DNA from 2 places in the Secundilactobacillus paracollinoides genome. Region 1 is predicted to be linked to the other one. Evidence: a T-box and tRNA genes for the amino acid it is inferred to sense, from the RefSeq annotation. Region 1 holds a T-box; the other holds one or more tRNA genes.

The links. The T-box of region 1 lies ahead of tyrS (tyrosine--tRNA ligase). A T-box ahead of a tRNA ligase gene usually reads a tRNA of that ligase, here a tRNA-Tyr.
Region 2: it encodes a tRNA-Tyr, which carries the amino acid that the T-box ahead of tyrS (tyrosine--tRNA ligase) is inferred to sense. The anticodon was not compared.

The regions. Positions count from the first base shown of each region.
Region 1 covers NZ_CP014912.1:189,919-199,226, reverse strand. The annotation lists gene AYR61_RS00795 (YfhO family protein) at 1-2,330, opposite strand, end outside; gene AYR61_RS00790 (acyltransferase family protein) at 2,904-3,926, shown strand; gene gnd (phosphogluconate dehydrogenase (NAD(+)-dependent, decarboxylating)) at 4,041-4,940, opposite strand; gene AYR61_RS00780 (YdcF family protein) at 5,141-6,088, opposite strand; T-box leader at 6,178-6,395, shown strand; gene tyrS (tyrosine--tRNA ligase) at 6,443-7,699, shown strand; rRNA gene AYR61_RS00770 (16S ribosomal RNA) at 8,390-9,308, shown strand, end outside.
Region 2 covers NZ_CP014912.1:3,065,314-3,074,621, forward strand. The annotation lists gene AYR61_RS13475 (hypothetical protein) at 1-190, shown strand, start outside; gene AYR61_RS13480 (hypothetical protein) at 451-864, opposite strand; tRNA gene AYR61_RS13485 (tRNA-Leu) at 1,117-1,201, opposite strand; tRNA gene AYR61_RS13490 (tRNA-Cys) at 1,242-1,312, opposite strand; tRNA gene AYR61_RS13495 (tRNA-Gln) at 1,340-1,411, opposite strand; tRNA gene AYR61_RS13500 (tRNA-His) at 1,422-1,496, opposite strand; tRNA gene AYR61_RS13505 (tRNA-Trp) at 1,511-1,581, opposite strand; tRNA gene AYR61_RS13510 (tRNA-Tyr) at 1,583-1,668, opposite strand; tRNA gene AYR61_RS13515 (tRNA-Phe) at 1,673-1,745, opposite strand; tRNA gene AYR61_RS13520 (tRNA-Asp) at 1,779-1,853, opposite strand; tRNA gene AYR61_RS13525 (tRNA-Val) at 1,858-1,930, opposite strand; tRNA gene AYR61_RS13530 (tRNA-Glu) at 1,973-2,044, opposite strand; tRNA gene AYR61_RS13535 (tRNA-Ser) at 2,063-2,154, opposite strand; rRNA gene rrf (5S ribosomal RNA) at 2,226-2,342, opposite strand; rRNA gene AYR61_RS13545 (23S ribosomal RNA) at 2,411-5,330, opposite strand; rRNA gene AYR61_RS13550 (16S ribosomal RNA) at 5,552-7,115, opposite strand; gene AYR61_RS13555 (CvfD/Ygs/GSP13 family RNA-binding post-transcriptional regulator) at 7,484-7,861, opposite strand; gene AYR61_RS13560 (peptidylprolyl isomerase) at 8,039-8,629, opposite strand; gene AYR61_RS13565 (VTT domain-containing protein) at 8,832-9,308, shown strand, end outside.

The sequences.
Region 1 (9,308 bases):
AGGGTGAGCTGGTACGTTTGACGCTGGCCCAGCAGGTCACTTGTCATGGTGGTCAGTCCGCTTTGATTCGCCTTTTGATTTTTGGTGATCAGTTGCTGATTTTGTTTCAGTAAATTGGTTACTGTTTTCGATGGGTGCGTCAGATTAGTTGCAGCAGCGTATTGGGCAGCTTCCTTGGGCGTCAGCTGATCCGCATTTTTAACATGTTTTGCAGAGAGCGATTGATTCACGTTATTATCCAGTCGGTAGCCGATGGCCTGTTGCAGGGTCGTCACGGGCAGACTCGTTGTGGTGACAGAGTAGGGAACAGTTTTGCTGATTTTTTTTGGTGTGACTTGGCCGATGCCTGATACTGGGTTATCAGTTTGGGCGCCAGTCAAAAGCGCTTGTTCTTTATCAGGCTGAGAGAGCCGGTTAAACGCCTTCTTGTTGAGCTGTTTTGATTGCAGATAGGCGAGTGGCAACGCATTCTTGTTTTTGAGCAAAATGGTGCCGGTCCCATTACCGAGTTGATACACGGGGTGGTCAGCGAATAGTTTTGGCTGACCGTTCTTTGTTTTAATAGCGTTGAACCCGTACGGATGCGGCGCGTGAGATGTCCAATCATCTTGCCGAGTAAATAGGTACTTAACGCCTAAGAGATTCAGCATCGTCGTGCGATTATCGGCGTTCCCCGTTGGGTTATTCATCGCTGTTTGCGCGTTGCCGAGTTCACGATTAAAGGCATCCACATAACCGCTTTGAACGGAGTAATACGAACTAATACTATGCGTTCCAAGCAGCATGCTGATATTGTTGCCAACCGTTGGTGTCGTATAGTAATCGCTTGAAGTTGCAGTACGATAAAATGTGTGATCCATTTTTTTGAGATATTGGTCGGCCTTGTCAAAGAAATCCGTCGTCCATTGGGCAGCTGTGCCCGTTTGCACCTCGTTTTTCGGCGCATCACTGTAGTTGCTGCTGTAAAAACCGAGACCTGTGTTCATCAGATTGATGGTGATTACTAGGAGTAACAGCGACTTTAATTGGGTGGCCGGCAACGGCTTTAGCAGTGCGACTGCGATAATCAGTAGCACGGTCAGAAACAGACCGAAACTCATGAAAAAGTGGGAGCCCGTTTTAAAGATAAATCCGTTAGCACACCAGAATCCGAGGGCAAGCGCGATGGCACTGCCCATAAACCAATAAAAATCACGGACAGTCAATTCGGACAGGCGGTCGATGAAGACGGCGGAGACAATGGCAAATAACAGTTGTGCCAGTAGGAGCCACCTATTTGATGGGGTACTCATGACGTTCATAATTGCCGCAATCTGTGGCAAAAGAAGGCCTACCGCGGTGAGGATAATGAGCGTGTTGAGTGCCCAATAACGTTTAAATCGGCGCATCGTCCAGATAATGGCCATCAGCGTGATGCCGCTAAGACCTAGGATCGTCCAGTAATAGACTGTCCCGTTTGCATTGATCAGGGCGGCTGGTAACCGCAAATAGTAGAGTGCGGGGTAAGTCGTCAGGCCGTTCGCAAAGATTGCGGCGCCAGAACGAGAGGAATGCAGCATTGAGATAATCACAGGAATCAGGATGACACTGGCAAGCAGCAGCGCACCGATGAGTGCCAGAAGAAAAGTTCCGATGGTGCGGATGATGGAACGGTTCAGAACGTGTTTTTGGCGCAGTTCAAAATAGCGCACAATGGCGAAGATAAAGGCGCCAATGGCTAAAACGTACGCAAAGTACAGGTTGCTGACCAGTGCCAGTGCGGTGACAATGGTCAGCCCGAGAGATGAGTGGCCATGATAGATCCGGTCGATGAACAGACAAAGAAGTGGAAAGAAGATCAGTGGTAGTAAGAAGAATGGGTGGTGAAAACTGACGTAAAATGTGAACCCGTTAAACGTATAAATGAGACTGCCAAAGAGCGTGCCGGCACGCTTTAATCGTAGTTGCTTAGCTAATGCCATAAAGGACAGGCCGACGACATACAAGCGCAGCAGCGTTAGCATCCAGTAACCAAATTCAATTTTATCCGCGGAAAACAGCGCAATGAGATAGCTGAACGGATCACCCACAACATAGTAGGCAAAGGTGGTCATCTGATTGGCACCCAATCCTAAATTCCACGACCAGCTAAAGAGTGACTGATGTGTCGTGCCATGCAAGATCCGATAGAATTCCCTGAGAATTGGATAGTGCTGGGCAATTCCGTCTAAATTCCAAATCGTTGTGGCTCCCGACTGATGCAAGGTACCGAAAGTAACGGTAACGATTGCTGCAAATAAAATTGTGTACGCCACCCACACCGGCGTTTTTTCATAAAGCTTTTTCACCATGATCTCTCCAAGTCTGCAATAGTGTCTCTATTATTGCATACATTGCCCCATCAGGAATAGTCCAAACGCGGCCTTCGAGACGGTCGTTGCGTTTTGACTTGTGGTGGGGCAGGCGTTTGATTTGGGCATTGATGCGGAATTTTGGTGGGAGTTCGAATTGGGATGTGCTTAGGAGGGACGAGGACTCCTGCATAGGCCAGCTCTGACAAAAATTCCAGATTCCGTTGTTGGACCTGTTTTCAGCGAGCTGCTTGCGACGAAATTTTCCCCTTACAAAGTTGAAACGCGTTCGGGAAGGCAAGAGGTTGCACCTAAACGACTTCAGCCACAAATTCCAGGACCATTTACCGGAATTTAGTTTTCAGCGAGTTGCTTGCGACGAGATTTTTCCCTTACATAGTGGAAACGCGTTCGGGAAGGCAGAGGGCTCCTGCATAAGCCAACTAAGCGCTTTCCCTCACGCTCTGATTACTTTTCCACTCACTTTTAATTACGTTTGTGTAACATGGCTCCTTTTTTCAGAATTTTAGGTAAAATAGAGCAAGAGAACCTGTGGTGAAAGAATGAGAATTGATGGCAAAACGCGCTGAATGGGTCGACATGGCCAAGGCAATCGGGATGATTGCCGTTGTACTTGGTCATGCCATTCATCCCTTGGTAGCGGACCCCAAGATGAGTACGCTATTTTCAGTGATTTATTGGTGGCATATGCCGCTATTCTTTATAATTGGGGGCTTTTTCTTAAAGCCGCTGACAAAAACGTGGGCTGGCTTCCGGGCTTTCTTTAAAAAGCGGATCGTGCCCAACCTAAAATCTTACTTTCTTGCAGGAAGTATTCTGATACTAATTAGTCACTTTATTAGAGGACACAGTTGGAAATACACGTTATTCTACTTTGTCCGGTTGGTGTATGGTGGCCGGACGTTGAATCATGACCTGTCCATTTTTTGGTTTATGACGGTTTACATTTTGACAGTCATTGTGGTGGAATTGATCATCACGTGGGTCGATTCGGTGCCCGCTCAGTTCTTCATCGCAATGACGCTCTATATGACCGGGATGACGTATAAGCACATGGAATTTTTCCAGTATAAGTACGTGCCGTGGGACGCTGATATTGTCTTGCTGACGACGCTATATATGCTCTGCGGGTACTACGGGTTTAAGTACTATAATAAGATTCCGCATAAGAACTACTTTATTGCGGCAACAATGGCCATCTATGCCATTTTGATCATCTATAAATACCGCGGTATTTTACGGTTTAGTCTTTATTTAAAATCACACAACATTGCAAATTCATTCTTGGGGTTGTTTATCCCGTTGATCGTCTGTTTCATGATCTTTATGATCAGTGATTGGATGATGCGGGTAGGGGGACTCTTCAAATGGTTGCTGCCGTTTGGCTGGTACTCGAGTGCGATTATGTACATGCATAAAATGGTGCTGGATGCCGTCGCAATGGTTCCCATTTTAAATCACTGGGAAATCCAGTGGGTAGCGGGCTTGATCATCCCAGTACAGATTGCCATGAGCTATCATCGACTGAGGCTGGCTTGGACGTTACGCAAGGAAACCCATATGTCCCAATCTTAAATATAATAAAAAAAGGACGCGCATCAGAAAAGCTGATCGGGTCCTTTTTTATGCCGTCGTGGCACAAAAAAGACGTCGCGGATGCGACGTCTCTTAATTGCTATATTTAAGGGATTAGTTCTTATCCATTGCGTGGCCACCAAAACCGTTACGTAAAGCTGAAACAACTTTACCGTTAAAGGTGTCATCTTGCATTGAACGGAAACGAACTTGAACGGCGTCAGAGATAACTGGCGTTGGAACACCATGAGCCATGGCGTCTTCGACAGTCCATTGACCTTCACCGTTTGAGTGCATGCGACCTTTGATCTTGTCCAAGTTGGCATCCTTAGCAAAGGCTTCTTCAGCCAATTCGATCAGCCAGCTACGGATAACTGAGCCGTGGTTCCAAACCTTCGCAACGGCTTCGTTGTCGTAGTCAAAGTCAGAAGCTTGTAACACTTCGAACCCTTCACCGATGGCTTCCATCATTCCGTATTCAATACCGTTGTGGACCATCTTCAAGTAGTGACCTGAACCGGCTTTACCGGTGTAAAGGTAACCGTCTTTTTGTGAAATGTCTTCGAACAGGGGACGGATAACTTCGAATTCAGCAGCGTCGTCGCCACCGATCATGAAGTTCCCACCGTTCAGGGCACCGCTCCAACCGCCTGATGACCCACAGTCAAAGTAGTGAACGCCCTTTTCCGTCAAAAGACGGTTGTGACGTAGAGAGTCTTTCCAGAATGTGTTCCCACCATCGATAACAATGTCGCCTTCGTTTAAAGCATCAGCTAATTGATCAACAGTAGCATCAGTTGGTTTGCCAGCTGGTACCATGATCCAAACAATCTTTGGTGATGGTAATTGGCTAACCATGTCTTCCAAACTGGTTGCAGTAGCGGCACCGTAAGTGGCTGCTTCTTCAACTAACTTTGAATCAAGATCAAAACCAACGACTTCGTTATCGTGACGAAGCATGTTTTGGGCTAAATGGATACCCATTTTTCCTAATCCGATTAAACCTAATTTCATTAGAAAAACTCCTCGTTTCGTTTTTGTGTGTTCTTCTTGTCAACGACATTATTATATTAGAAACCGAACCGAAAAACAAGCCGGAATGTAAAAGATTTTCATTTTTATTTACAGTTGTGTAAAAAAGGATTGTGAATTTAAACGACTATGAAAATGCTAACGACACGGGGAACATAGGATTATTTTTACAGTTTAAGCAATCAAAAACTAATGGGATAGACCAGATTTAAAGCGATTAGCGCCCCAGCTACGCCCCAAATTGCAGCCAGGTAGTAGCGGTAGTAATAGGTGAGGGCAACGAGTTCACGTAGAGTTGCAGAAAACAGACTGATAGCACTGGTTGGCGCAGCTAAAACACCGATAGTTTTAAACCCGCTATTGTGCGCCAGTAGTTTACTGCGTGTGACATGATAGTTGCTTGTTGCGAATGCCGTTCGAGACGGAACTGTGCTGGGCAGCAAGTGACGACTGAATTTAAAGTTTTCCTGGGTTGAAGTGGCGTGATCTTCTAATTGAATATGGTCAGCTAGGACGCCATGCTGAATCAGGTAGGCCGCCATCGCATGTGCTTCAGATTGTGGTTCATCTATGCCTTGACCACCACTGACGATAATGCGTGGCGGGACTGTTTCGGTATTATAAACTGCTAGAACGCGATCCAAGCGCCGTTTTAATGTGCGTGATAGACCACGTACCGTGACCTGTGCACCTAAAACAATAATCAGCCGGCTCTTGGTTGCCTGATGTCTCAGATGGTAGCTGGTGAGAGAAAAATAGGTTGCCATTAGTAATAGGAAGGTCAACCACACAATGCCAAACCAGAATAAGATGCTGCCCCATAGAGTGCGACTCGCCATGTAGCTTGGGACAATTAAAAGATTGATGAGTCCAATAAGAATGACCAAGGACAACCAAAACCGTTTATGATAGGTCGGGCCATGTGTCAGGGCGCGCGCTTGCCAGACAGTAGTGAGACTTGCAATCAGGGCCAGGATTGCCATATAGACGGCCAATTTTTGCGGCACAATACGCGCAATGACACAGCAGATCATCCAGGTGCCGTCTGCTAGCCAGTAGATTAACTGCGTCGGGTTAAATAAGGTTAGTCCTCCTGACAATAACAGGAGCGTCAAAAATACCCAGATCAAGGGCACACCTCCATTTCCTTACCCATAATGTAGCATATCTAGTGGGTATAATGGTGCATTGACTTTTTAGTGTTTCATTTGTATGATTAATATCAGCAATGAAACAGCAAGTAGGACGTTGATGAACGGGTAAGTGAGAGACTTGGCGGGAGCTGCGAGCCAAGCGTCGCAACGACCGAAGTACACTGTGGAGCGAGACTAGGTCAACCTAGCGGGTCATGCCGTTATTCATGTCGAGAGATTGTTTCTACTATATAATAGACACAATAACTTGGGTGGTAACGCGGAATTTAATTTCGTCCCTATTAGCAATGTGCTAATGGGGACTTTTTTTAGTCTTAAGGAGGGCTACTTGTGACAATTTTAGATGAATTAAAATGGCGTGGCGCCATTAACCAACAAACGGATGAGGCGGGGCTTAGCGATTTAGTTAAGGAAAAGGCAGTCGGCTTGTACGTCGGCATTGATCCAACTGGGGATTCCATGCACATCGGGCATTTGATCCCATTCATGATCTTAAAACGGTTCCAGTTAGCAGGTCATAAACCTGTCATCGTTATTGGTGGTGGGACAGGGTCGATTGGGGATCCAAGTGGTAAGAAGTCTGAACGGGTCCTTCAAACGATGGACCAGGTGCACCACAATGAAGATGCGATCACTGCCCAAATGGAACACCTTTTCGGTCAAGATGGCAGCTTCAAAATCGTTAATAACTATGAATGGTTGTCGAAGATGTCACTGCTAGATTTCCTCCGCGACTACGGGAAGCTGTTCAATGTGAACAACATGCTGGCTAAAGAAGTCGTTGCTTCACGGTTGGAAGTTGGAATTTCATTTACGGAATTTACTTACCAGATCCTACAATCTGTTGATTTTCTGCACCTATATCAACACGAAGATGTGCAGGTTCAAATCGGTGGTGCCGACCAGTGGGGAAACATTACAGCTGGTATCGATTTGATTCATAAGATCGAGGGCAGCGAGGCTAAAGCATACGGGCTTACCATTCCATTGATGCTTAAGGCTGATGGAACCAAGTTCGGAAAAACGGCTGGCGGCGCAGTTTGGCTAGATCCAGAAAAAACGTCTCCTTATGAATTCTACCAATTTTGGCTTAACCAAGATGATCGCGATGTTGTGAAGTATCTCAAGTACTTTACCTTCCTTAATAAGGAAGAAATTGATGACCTTGAGCAGAAAGTGGGCACTCAGCCAGAAAAACGCGAAGCCCAACGTCGGCTCGCACAAGAAGTGACTAGTTTTGTTCACGGGGATGCGGCGGTGACAGAAGCAGAGAATATCTCTAAGGCATTATTCTCTGGGGACGTTTCAGCATTATCGGCCAGTGAGATCGAACAGGGCTTCAAGAACATGCCTTCGGTTGATGTCACGACCGAACCACGTAATATTGTTGAATGGCTGGTAGATGTGACCAACATCGAATCTTCGCGGCGTCAGGTTCGTGAGGATATCAATAACGGCGCTATTCGCATCAACGGTGACAAAGTGACGGATGTGGATGCCGTTATCGATCCTGCAAGTCACTTTGATGGGAAGTTCGTTATTGTTCGTCGTGGGAAGAAGCGCTACTTCTTGGCACGCGTTAAGTAAGCACGAGGAACAAATTGGTGACTTGTTCGGTCATGTTAATGAATTTAGGCAACTAGTGGGACTGCTTGAGGTTTACGTAGTGGCTGACCCTTGATAGGGTGGCGAAGACCATTAGTTGTGATCATTTAAGAGACTTCATCTAGGGTTCCCAACAGGAACCAGAGACGGGGTCTCTTTTTTGTCACGTCAACTAAGATGGGATTCAATTATTTTACTGGAGGTCGGTGGTCCAAGTTGGCAGATGTCCGTAGCAATAGGGTGCTTATCTGAAAAAAGAGGGGGTGGTGGTCAGAATTATAATTATTTTGAAAAACAGCTTGACCATTTTCAGAATTCTGGTATAGTTAAATCTGTTGTCGCGAACGGTAACGCTGACCTGTACCAATTTTAAATAAATGAATTTGGTAGTTGACAGAAATCGTTCGAGATGATATTCTTAATAAGTTGCTTCGGGAGATATTGAAAAGCTTTGAAACGTTGATTTTAAAACTTTTCCTTGACACTGAAATGACGATAAGATACAATTAAATAGCTGATTCGTAAAAAAATGCTAAGTAGACCTTTGAAAACTGAACAAAGTTTTGTTTCACAAAGTACAGGGCATCTCAACTGTAAGTTGAGATCAAATGTAATTTGCGAACGTCAATTCGCTTATTAACAATGTAACAACAAATGAGTCACAAACAATCATAAAATGAGAGTTTGATCCTGGCTCAGGATGAACGCTGGCGGCGTGCCTAATACATGCAAGTCGAACGCATCCCGTTAAATGAAGTGCTTGCACGGATTTTAACATCGGATGAGTGGCGAACTGGTGAGTAACACGTGGGTAACCTGCCCAGAAGCAGGGGATAACACTTGGAAACAGGTGCTAATACCGTATAACAACAAAAACCGCATGGTTTTTGTTTGAAAGGTGGTTTCGGCTATCACTTCTGGATGGACCCGCGGCGTATTAGCTAGTTGGTGGAGTAACGGTTCACCAAGGCAATGATACGTAGCCGACCTGAGAGGGTAATCGGCCACATTGGGACTGAGACACGGCCCAAACTCCTACGGGAGGCAGCAGTAGGGAATCTTCCACAATGGACGAAAGTCTGATGGAGCAACGCCGCGTGAGTGAAGAAGGTTTTCGGATCGTAAAACTCTGTTGTTGAAGAAGAACACGTTTGAGAGTAACTGTTCAGACGTTGACGGTATTCAACCAGAAAGCCACGGCTAACTACGTGCCAGCAGCCGCGGTAATACGTAGGTGGCAAGCGTTATCCGGATTTATTGGGCGTAAAGCGAGCGCAGGCGGTTACTTAAGTCTGATGTGAAAGCCTACGGCTTAACCGGAGAAGTGCATCGGAAACTGGGTAACTTGAGTGCAGAAGAGGACAGTGGAACTCCATGTGTAGCGGTGAAATGCGTAGATATATGGAAGAACACCAGTGGCGAAGGCGGCTGTCTGGTCTGTAACTGACGCTGAGGCTCGAAAGCATGGGTAGCGAACAGGATTAGATACCCTGGTAGTCCATGCCGTAAACGATGAATGCTAGGTGTTGGAGGGTTTCCGCCCTTCAGTGCCGCAGCTAACGCATTAAGCATTCCGCCTGGGGAGTACGAC
Region 2 (9,308 bases), 360 kb from region 1:
AGTAACGGATAATGCGAACGACGATATCTTATACATAGTGGATAAACAGATTTTATCCGTTTTTAACGCGCATGAAGTGCATCAAATGCACATCTTGCCCGTTGACCATCAGGATCTGTTGCATGCCCGCCCAGATGCCTATTTTGACGCCATAGTCGTACTTCTTAAGAGTTTAGCGATAACAAAATAACGGGTCCGCCTTCGTGAGTGATATAGTGTCGAGTAGAAGCATAGTTTGACTCTCATTCATCGTTTTCCTGCCCAATCATTAAAAACATCCCAAGACTGAATTCATCGTATGAATTCTGGTCTTGGGATGTTTTTAAGACTCAGTATGAAACACCACTCTCATACAGGCACTAATGACTAATCAGGGCGTATGAGCATGCTGCGGAAGTCGAAACAAAGTATGGTTGCACCTGTGTCTTCATGTTTTACATCAACCAACGCCTACACAAAGAAAGCTGGAAAAATGACACGATTCTTTTTAGGGACCATCAATTTCGGCAATTGGACGCCAATCACCTTAATGAAGGACTCAAGTGGGTATTGTTCGTTTCCAACATAGCCGACGAAGTGTTTAAAATGAAGTCTGGCGTGTTTGATTGTATAGGACAAATATGCGGTTAATGGCGTTTCCTCATAAATCAGTTTTAGCGTGACATCGCCAATTTTATTTTCGTAAGAGGTTGCCCTCAGCATCTGTTCATTTCGTAATTCAATAGGCCGGTATCGATCAAGCGGATTGTGAATGTTCAAAATAGTATCAATTTGGTGTCCAGGTCGAAATAGCGTGTGGCTGGCGCGGTGTAATTCAGCGTAGGTTTCTATCACTTGTTTCAATGATGGGTGACCAGTGTACATAGTTCCTCCTATTTTGTGGGCAAAGTAACGAACAAGTGTCCAGACAGATTCAAAATTTTTAGAGAAAGTATATCATGGTTTATACCAATTAGACAACAGTCCGTACACGACTGTCGTTCTAGAACAAAATTGCGGGTCACTTCACCACGTGCTTAAGCACCGTTAGATGACTAAGAGCCGGTAATGATTACAGGCAATATTAATAATTTAAACACAAAAAAAGACTAAGATCATTTATCTTAGTCACTTTAGTACCGGAGGTGGGGTTCGAACCCACACGTCCTCAACGGACACTGGATTTTGAGTCCAGCGCGTCTGCCAGTTCCGCCACTCCGGCATAAATTGAATGTTGTTGAATAGGCCTCTCAATAAGGCAAAGGCGGTAATCGGATTCGAACCGACGATGAAGGTTTTGCAGACCTCTGCCTTACCACTTGGCTATACCGCCATATTGAAATCGATGAACCATATCCAACTGGGTTAGCTGGATTCGAACCAGCGCATGACGAAGTCAAAGTCCGTTGCCTTACCACTTGGCTATAACCCAATCTTCAAAGGGCGGTATGTGGGACTCGAACCCACGCGTGCCGGAACCACAATCCGGTGTGTTAACCAAACTTCACCAATACCGCCATCACATGACAAACAGGGATAGTAGGAGTTGAACCCACACTAGCGGTTTTGGAGACCGATGTACTACCATTATACTATATCCCTATGGTGGATGGGAGTGGATTCGAACCACCGAACCCGAAGGAGCGGATTTACAGTCCGCCGCGTTTAGCCAGACTTCGCTACCCATCCATAATGGCGCGGGACGGAATCGAACCGCCGACACACGGAGCTTCAATCCGTTGCTCTACCAACTGAGCTACCGAGCCATTTAATGCTTGTTAATATTCAATTATTAACAACGGTCCGTACGAGACTCGAACTCGTGATCTCCTGCGTGACAGGCAGGCGTCCTAAACCAACTAGACCAACGGACCATGATGGAGGATACAGGGCTCGAACCTGTGACCCTCTGCTTGTAAGGCAGACGCTCTCCCAACTGAGCTAATCCTCCATGAGGTTGTTAACTAAAAACTTATTGTAGTCTTTCGACTAATGACCCGTACGGGATTCGAACCCATGTTACTGCCGTGAAAGGGCAGTGTCTTAACCACTTGACCAACGGGTCATACTAAAAGTTGCTGAACGGAGAGTAAGGGATTCGAACCCTTGAAACAGGTTTTTGCCCGTTTACACCATTTCCAGTGGTGCTCCTTCGGCCAACTCGGACAACTCTCCAAGAGTCTCCGACATGCGTCATCAAAACTCACTATTAAAGTTGTCCCAACAACTGAGTCGGAAATCAAATCGCGTGGCAACGTCCTACCCTCGCAGGGGGCGATCCCCCAACTACTCTTGGCGTGCTGAAGCTTAACTTCTGTGTTCGGCATGGGAACAGGTGTATCCTTCAGGCTATCGCCACCACACTATTGAGAACTGATGCTCTCAAAACTAGATAATATCGTTTTCCTACCGGAAATCACCGTTTTCTTACTTGGTTAAGTCCTCGACCGATTAGTACTAGTCCGCTCCATCCATCACTGGACTTCCACTTCTAGCCTATCTACCTGATCATCTCTCAGGGGTCTTACTTCCATATAGGAATGGGAAATCTCATCTTGAGGCGAGTTTCACACTTAGATGCTTTCAGCGTTTATCTCATCCACACATAGCTACTCAGCAATGCGCCTGGCGGCACAACTGATACACCAGCGGTGTGTCCATTCCGGTCCTCTCGTACTAGGAACAGCTCCTCTCAAATTTCCTACGCCCGCGACGGATAGGGACCGAACTGTCTCACGACGTTCTGAACCCAGCTCGCGTACCGCTTTAATGGGCGAACAGCCCAACCCTTGGGACCGACTACAGCCCCAGGATGCGATGAGCCGACATCGAGGTGCCAAACCTCCCCGTCGATGTGGACTCTTGGGGGAGATAAGCCTGTTATCCCCAGGGTAGCTTTTATCCGTTGAGCGATGGCCCTTCCATACGGTACCACCGGATCACTAAGCCCGACTTTCGTCCCTGCTCGACCTGTCTGTCTCGCAGTCAAGCTCCCTTCTGCCTTTACACTCTACGAATGATTTCCAACCATTCTGAGGGAACCTTTGGGCGCCTCCGTTACTTTTTAGGAGGCGACCGCCCCAGTCAAACTGCCCACCTGACACTGTCTCCCACCACGCTAAGTGGTGCGGGTTAGAGTGTTCACACAACAAGGGTCGTATCCCACCAGCGCCTCTGCCGAAACTAGCGTTCCGGCCTCTACGGCTCCGACCTATCCTGTACAAGTTGTGTCAACACCCAATATCAAGCTACAGTAAAGCTCCATGGGGTCTTTCCGTCCTGTCGCGGGTAACCTGCATCTTCACAGGTACTATAATTTCACCGAGTCTCTTGTTGAGACAGTGCTCAGATCGTTACGCCTTTCGTGCGGGTCGGAACTTACCCGACAAGGAATTTCGCTACCTTAGGACCGTTATAGTTACGGCCGCCGTTTACTGGGGCTTCATTTCTGGGCTGCGCCGAAGCTAACTCATCCACTTAACCTTCCAGCACCGGGCAGGCGTCAGCCCCTATACGTCATCTTACGATTTTGCAGAAACCTGTGTTTTTGATAAACAGTCGCCTGAGCCTTTTCACTGCGGCTGCACTTGCGTGCAGCACCCCTTCTCCCGAAGTTACGGGGTCATTTTGCCGAGTTCCTTAACAAGAGTTCACTCGCACACCTTAGGATACTCTCCTCGACTACCTGTGTCGGTTTGCGGTACGGGTAATAAAGTATTCACTAGAAGCTTTTCTCGGCAGTGTGACGTCGGCCACTTCCCTACTTAAATTCGGTCCTCATCACAGCTTGTCAACCCGGCTGCCAGCATTTAACTGGTAACCTGACTTACTGCTTGAACGCACATTTCCAATCGTGCGCACGGCTTAGCCTCCTGCGTCCCTCCATCGTTCAAACACACTTTACTAGTACAGGAATCTCAACCTGTTAGCCATCGCTTACGCCTCTCGGCCTCAGCTTAGGTCCCGACTAACCCTGGGAGGACGAGCCTTCCCCAGGAAACCTTAGTCATTCGGTGGATCAGATTCTCACTGATCTTTCGCTACTCATACCGGCATTCTCACTTCTAAGCGCTCCACTAGTCCTTACGATCTAGCTTCACCGCCCTTAGAACGCTCTCCTATCACGTGACCTAATGGTCACATCCACAATTTCGGTGGTATCCTTAGCCCCGGTACATTTTCGGCGCAAAATCACTCGGCTAGTGAGCTATTACGCACTCTTTAAATGGTGGCTGCTTCTGAGCCAACATCCTAGCTGTCTATGCAACTTCACCGCCTTTTCCACTTAGGATACACTTAGGGACCTTAATTGGTGGTCTGGGCTGTTCCCCTTTCGACGATGGATCTTATCACTCACCGTCTGACTCCCGGATATAAATCTGTGGCATTCGGAGTTTATCTGAATTCAGTAACCCATGACGGGCCCCTAGTCCAAACAGTGGCTCTACCTCCACGATTCTCAATTCCGAGGCTAGCCCTAAAGCTATTTCGGAGAGAACCAGCTATCTCCAAGTTCGTTTGGAATTTCACCGCTACCCGCACCTCATCCCAGCACTTTTCAACGTACACGGGTTCGGGCCTCCAGTGCGTTTCACCGCACCTTCACCCTGGACATGGGTAGGTCACCTGGTTTCGGGTCTAGACCAACATACTGAAACGCCCGTTTCAGACTCGCTTTCGCTACGGCTCCGTCTTTTCAACTTAACCTTGCATGTTAGCGTAACTCGCCGGTTCATTCTACAAAAGGCACGCTGTCACCCATTAACGGGCTCCAACTAATTGTAGGCACATGGTTTCAGGAACTATTTCACTCCCCTTCCGGGGTGCTTTTCACCTTTCCCTCACGGTACTGGTTCACTATCGGTCACTAGGGAGTATTTAGCCTTGGGAGATGGTCCTCCCGGATTCCGACCAGGTTTCACGTGTCTGGCCGTACTCAGGATCCTGAACTGAGGGTTATTGGTTTCGTTTACGGGGCTATCACCCTCTTTGGCCAGGCTTCCCAACCTGTTCAACTACCAACAACTTTGGTAACTCAAATGTTCAGTCCTACAACCCCAGGAAGCAAGCTTCCTGGTTTGGGCTGTTCCCACTTCGCTCGCCGCTACTATGGGAATCGCAATTGCTTTCTCTTCCTGTGGGTACTTAGATGTTTCAGTTCCCCACGTCTGCCTTTACTTAGCTATGTATTCACTAAGCAATAACCATCGGTTAAGATGGCTGGGTTTCCCCATTCGGAAATCTCCGGATCAAAGCTTACGTACAGCTCCCCGAAGCATATCGGTGTTAGTCCCGTCCTTCATCGGCTCCTAGTGCCAAGGCATTCACCATGCGCCCTTGTTAACTTAACCTAAATCACTAACGTGATTTCAGTTAATTGAGTATATGCGAAGTAGTTTAACTACTAATAAAAAACTCAAAATAATGCGGTGTTCTCGGCTTAATTAATGAAATTATTAATTAATAAAAGAAAATTGATATTATCTAGTTTTCAAAGAACCAGTTTGAGAGTAGACCTCTCAAAACTAAACAAAGTTTTGTCTCAGTGCAGGGCTTCCGTATTATTCCTTAGAAAGGAGGTGATCCAGCCGCAGGTTCTCCTACGGCTACCTTGTTACGACTTCACCCTAATCATCTGCCCCACCTTAGGCGGCTGGCTTCCGAAGGTTACCGAACCGACTTTGGGTGTTGCAAACTCTCATGGTGTGACGGGCGGTGTGTACAAGGCCCGGGAACGTATTCACCGCGGCATGCTGATCCGCGATTACTAGCGATTCCGACTTCGTGTAGGCGAGTTGCAGCCTACAGTCCGAACTGAGAATGGCTTTAAGAGATTAGCTTGCTCTCGCGAGTTTGCAACTCGTTGTACCATCCATTGTAGCACGTGTGTAGCCCAGGTCATAAGGGGCATGATGACTTGACGTCATCCCCACCTTCCTCCGGTTTGTCACCGGCAGTCTCGCCAGAGTGCCCAACTAAATGCTGGCAACTGACAATAAGGGTTGCGCTCGTTGCGGGACTTAACCCAACATCTCACGACACGAGCTGACGACAGCCATGCACCACCTGTATCTGCGTCCCCGAAGGGAACGCCTAATCTCTTAGGTTAGCACAGTATGTCAAGACCTGGTAAGGTTCTTCGCGTAGCTTCGAATTAAACCACATGCTCCACCGCTTGTGCGGGCCCCCGTCAATTCCTTTGAGTTTCAACCTTGCGGTCGTACTCCCCAGGCGGAATGCTTAATGCGTTAGCTGCGGCACTGAAGGGCGGAAACCCTCCAACACCTAGCATTCATCGTTTACGGCATGGACTACCAGGGTATCTAATCCTGTTCGCTACCCATGCTTTCGAGCCTCAGCGTCAGTTACAGACCAGACAGCCGCCTTCGCCACTGGTGTTCTTCCATATATCTACGCATTTCACCGCTACACATGGAGTTCCACTGTCCTCTTCTGCACTCAAGTTACCCAGTTTCCGATGCACTTCTCCGGTTAAGCCGAAGGCTTTCACATCAGACTTAAGTAACCGCCTGCGCTCGCTTTACGCCCAATAAATCCGGATAACGCTTGCCACCTACGTATTACCGCGGCTGCTGGCACGTAGTTAGCCGTGGCTTTCTGGTTGAATACCGTCAACGTCTGAACAGTTACTCTCAAACGTGTTCTTCTTCAACAACAGAGTTTTACGATCCGAAAACCTTCTTCACTCACGCGGCGTTGCTCCATCAGACTTTCGTCCATTGTGGAAGATTCCCTACTGCTGCCTCCCGTAGGAGTTTGGGCCGTGTCTCAGTCCCAATGTGGCCGATTACCCTCTCAGGTCGGCTACGTATCATTGCCTTGGTGAACCGTTACTCCACCAACTAGCTAATACGCCGCGGGTCCATCCAGAAGTGATAGCCGAAACCACCTTTCAAACAAAAACCATGCGGTTTTTGTTGTTATACGGTATTAGCACCTGTTTCCAAGTGTTATCCCCTGCTTCTGGGCAGGTTACCCACGTGTTACTCACCAGTTCGCCACTCATCCGATGTTAAAATCCGTGCAAGCACTTCATTTAACGGGATGCGTTCGACTTGCATGTATTAGGCACGCCGCCAGCGTTCATCCTGAGCCAGGATCAAACTCTCATTTTATGATTGTTTGTGACTCATTTGTTGTTACATTGTTAATAAGCGAATTGACGTTCGCAAATTACATTTGATCTCAACTTACAGTTGAGATGCCCCGCACTTTGTGAAACAAAACTTTGTTCAGTTTTCAAAGGTCTACTTGTTTGAATCAACTCATTTAGTATAGCTAAGATCCAAAATGATGTCAACCATTATTTTGAATCTTTATTCAACCAAATGTTTAACGAATCGGTTAAACAAGTGAATGGCGTTATCGAGACAACGGCCACTTGAATAATTATGCGTTCAATCTGTGACGTCGTCTTTAACAACAGGTAAAATAATACCAGCAAAACAACAGTCGGTCAAGCACTTATTTGAAAAAGATTCATTTATTTGCGAACGAACTCACGAAGTGCCTCTTGTTCCCATCCGTGACGGCGGTCAGCAATCGGCGTGAACCCTTCATGGACGTTGCGGCTCGTCCAATAATGTTTGTGATGATTATCTGGTTGATCAATCTGCGTTGCCTTTGGTTCCTCCAGGCATCTCAACGATAATGATATTTTCCCAGTAAACTCATCAATATCCAAAATCACAACCGTCATTGTCTGGCCAACGGTAAGATATTGATGGATATCCTTTACAAACCCATAGTGGCACTCTGAAATGTGAATTAATCCCTGTGTGTTATCACCAAGGTCAACAAACGCACCGTATGGTTGAATCCCGGTAACCGTACCCGTTACTTTATCACCAATATGATACATACTGCTCCTCCTAACATAACTAACTGTCTGAAATCACACGGATACTACCCGTATGACAAAAGTCCGATAAATGCATTATACCACCTTGTTACCTCTATATTAGGGGAAACATCTCTGCAAAAAAATAACTGCCTCAGCAGATTCACTGAACCAGTCACTCTTCAAGACTTTTCAATACTAATCGTCAATGACTTCCACTGAGGATAACTTAACGTCTTCAAGTGGTTTGTCACTACCGTCTGTCTTCACTGTCGCAATGGCATCAACCACATCCATGCCATCAGTTACTTGACCAAACACCGTGTGCCGAAAATCCAGCCACGGCGTCCCGCCCTTTTGATAAGCGGTAACGATCTCATCTGGAAAATGGGCTTCCGTCATCTGCTCACTTAACTGTTCCGACAAATGCTGATTTTGAACGATGAAGAATTGACTTGAGTTCGTGTTCGGACCCGCATTGGCCATCGATAATGCGCCACGCAGATTATAAACGTCCTTAGAAAATTCATCTTCAAACGGCGTCCCCCATTTAGAGTCGCCGCCCATACCAGTACCTGTTGGATCGCCACCTTGGATCATAAAATCATTAATGACCCGGTGAAAAACGCCGTCATCATAGTAGTTATCCTTTGCGAGCGTCACAAAGTTTTCAACTGCCTTGGGTGCTTGTTCAGGGAATAATTGAATCTTAATATCGCCTAACGATGTATGCATGACCACCTTAGGACCATTTACTGTATCAAGATGTAGTTGTGGAAAACTCACCAGCAAAACCTCCATTATGTTTCTGATATCTATTCTATTATCCATGTTTAAGATTAAAAATCAACTTTGATGGTGTCTTAACCTATTACTTCATGCGTTTTTTCTAAGTTTTCCCAAAATACTGGTATTCTGCTGGTGATTTGATACAATGACCTCAGCATTGAAGCACATTGACTATCTTAGACCTGAAAGGACTATTGCCTACATGACCTTTTTAACGACCCTCTTTGATTTCGTCCTCCACATTGACCAGCATATGGTTAATATCGTCAACACCTTTGGCGGTTGGACGTACGGCATCTTATTTCTTATTGTGTTGGTTGAAACTGGGGCGGTTATCTTGCCGTTCCTGCCTGGGGATTCACTCCTGTTTGCCGCTGCAGCGTTGGCAGCAAACCCTGACTATCATCTCAGTATTCTTGTCTTTATCGTGATTTTCTTGGCAGCCGCGATCGGCGGTGACTCACTGAACTTCTTCATTGGTCGTCACGTTGGTGTTGCCCTAACAAAAAACAAACTTTTCGGTCGCGTTTTCAGCCAGCAACGGCTTAACGAGGCGCATGGCTTCTTTGAAAAGCACGGTGCCATGGCCATTTTTCTAGCACGGTTCATGCCGATCATCCGCACCCTAGCCCCATTTGTAGCAGCTACATCGGACTATGATTATAAGTCTTTTATCAAG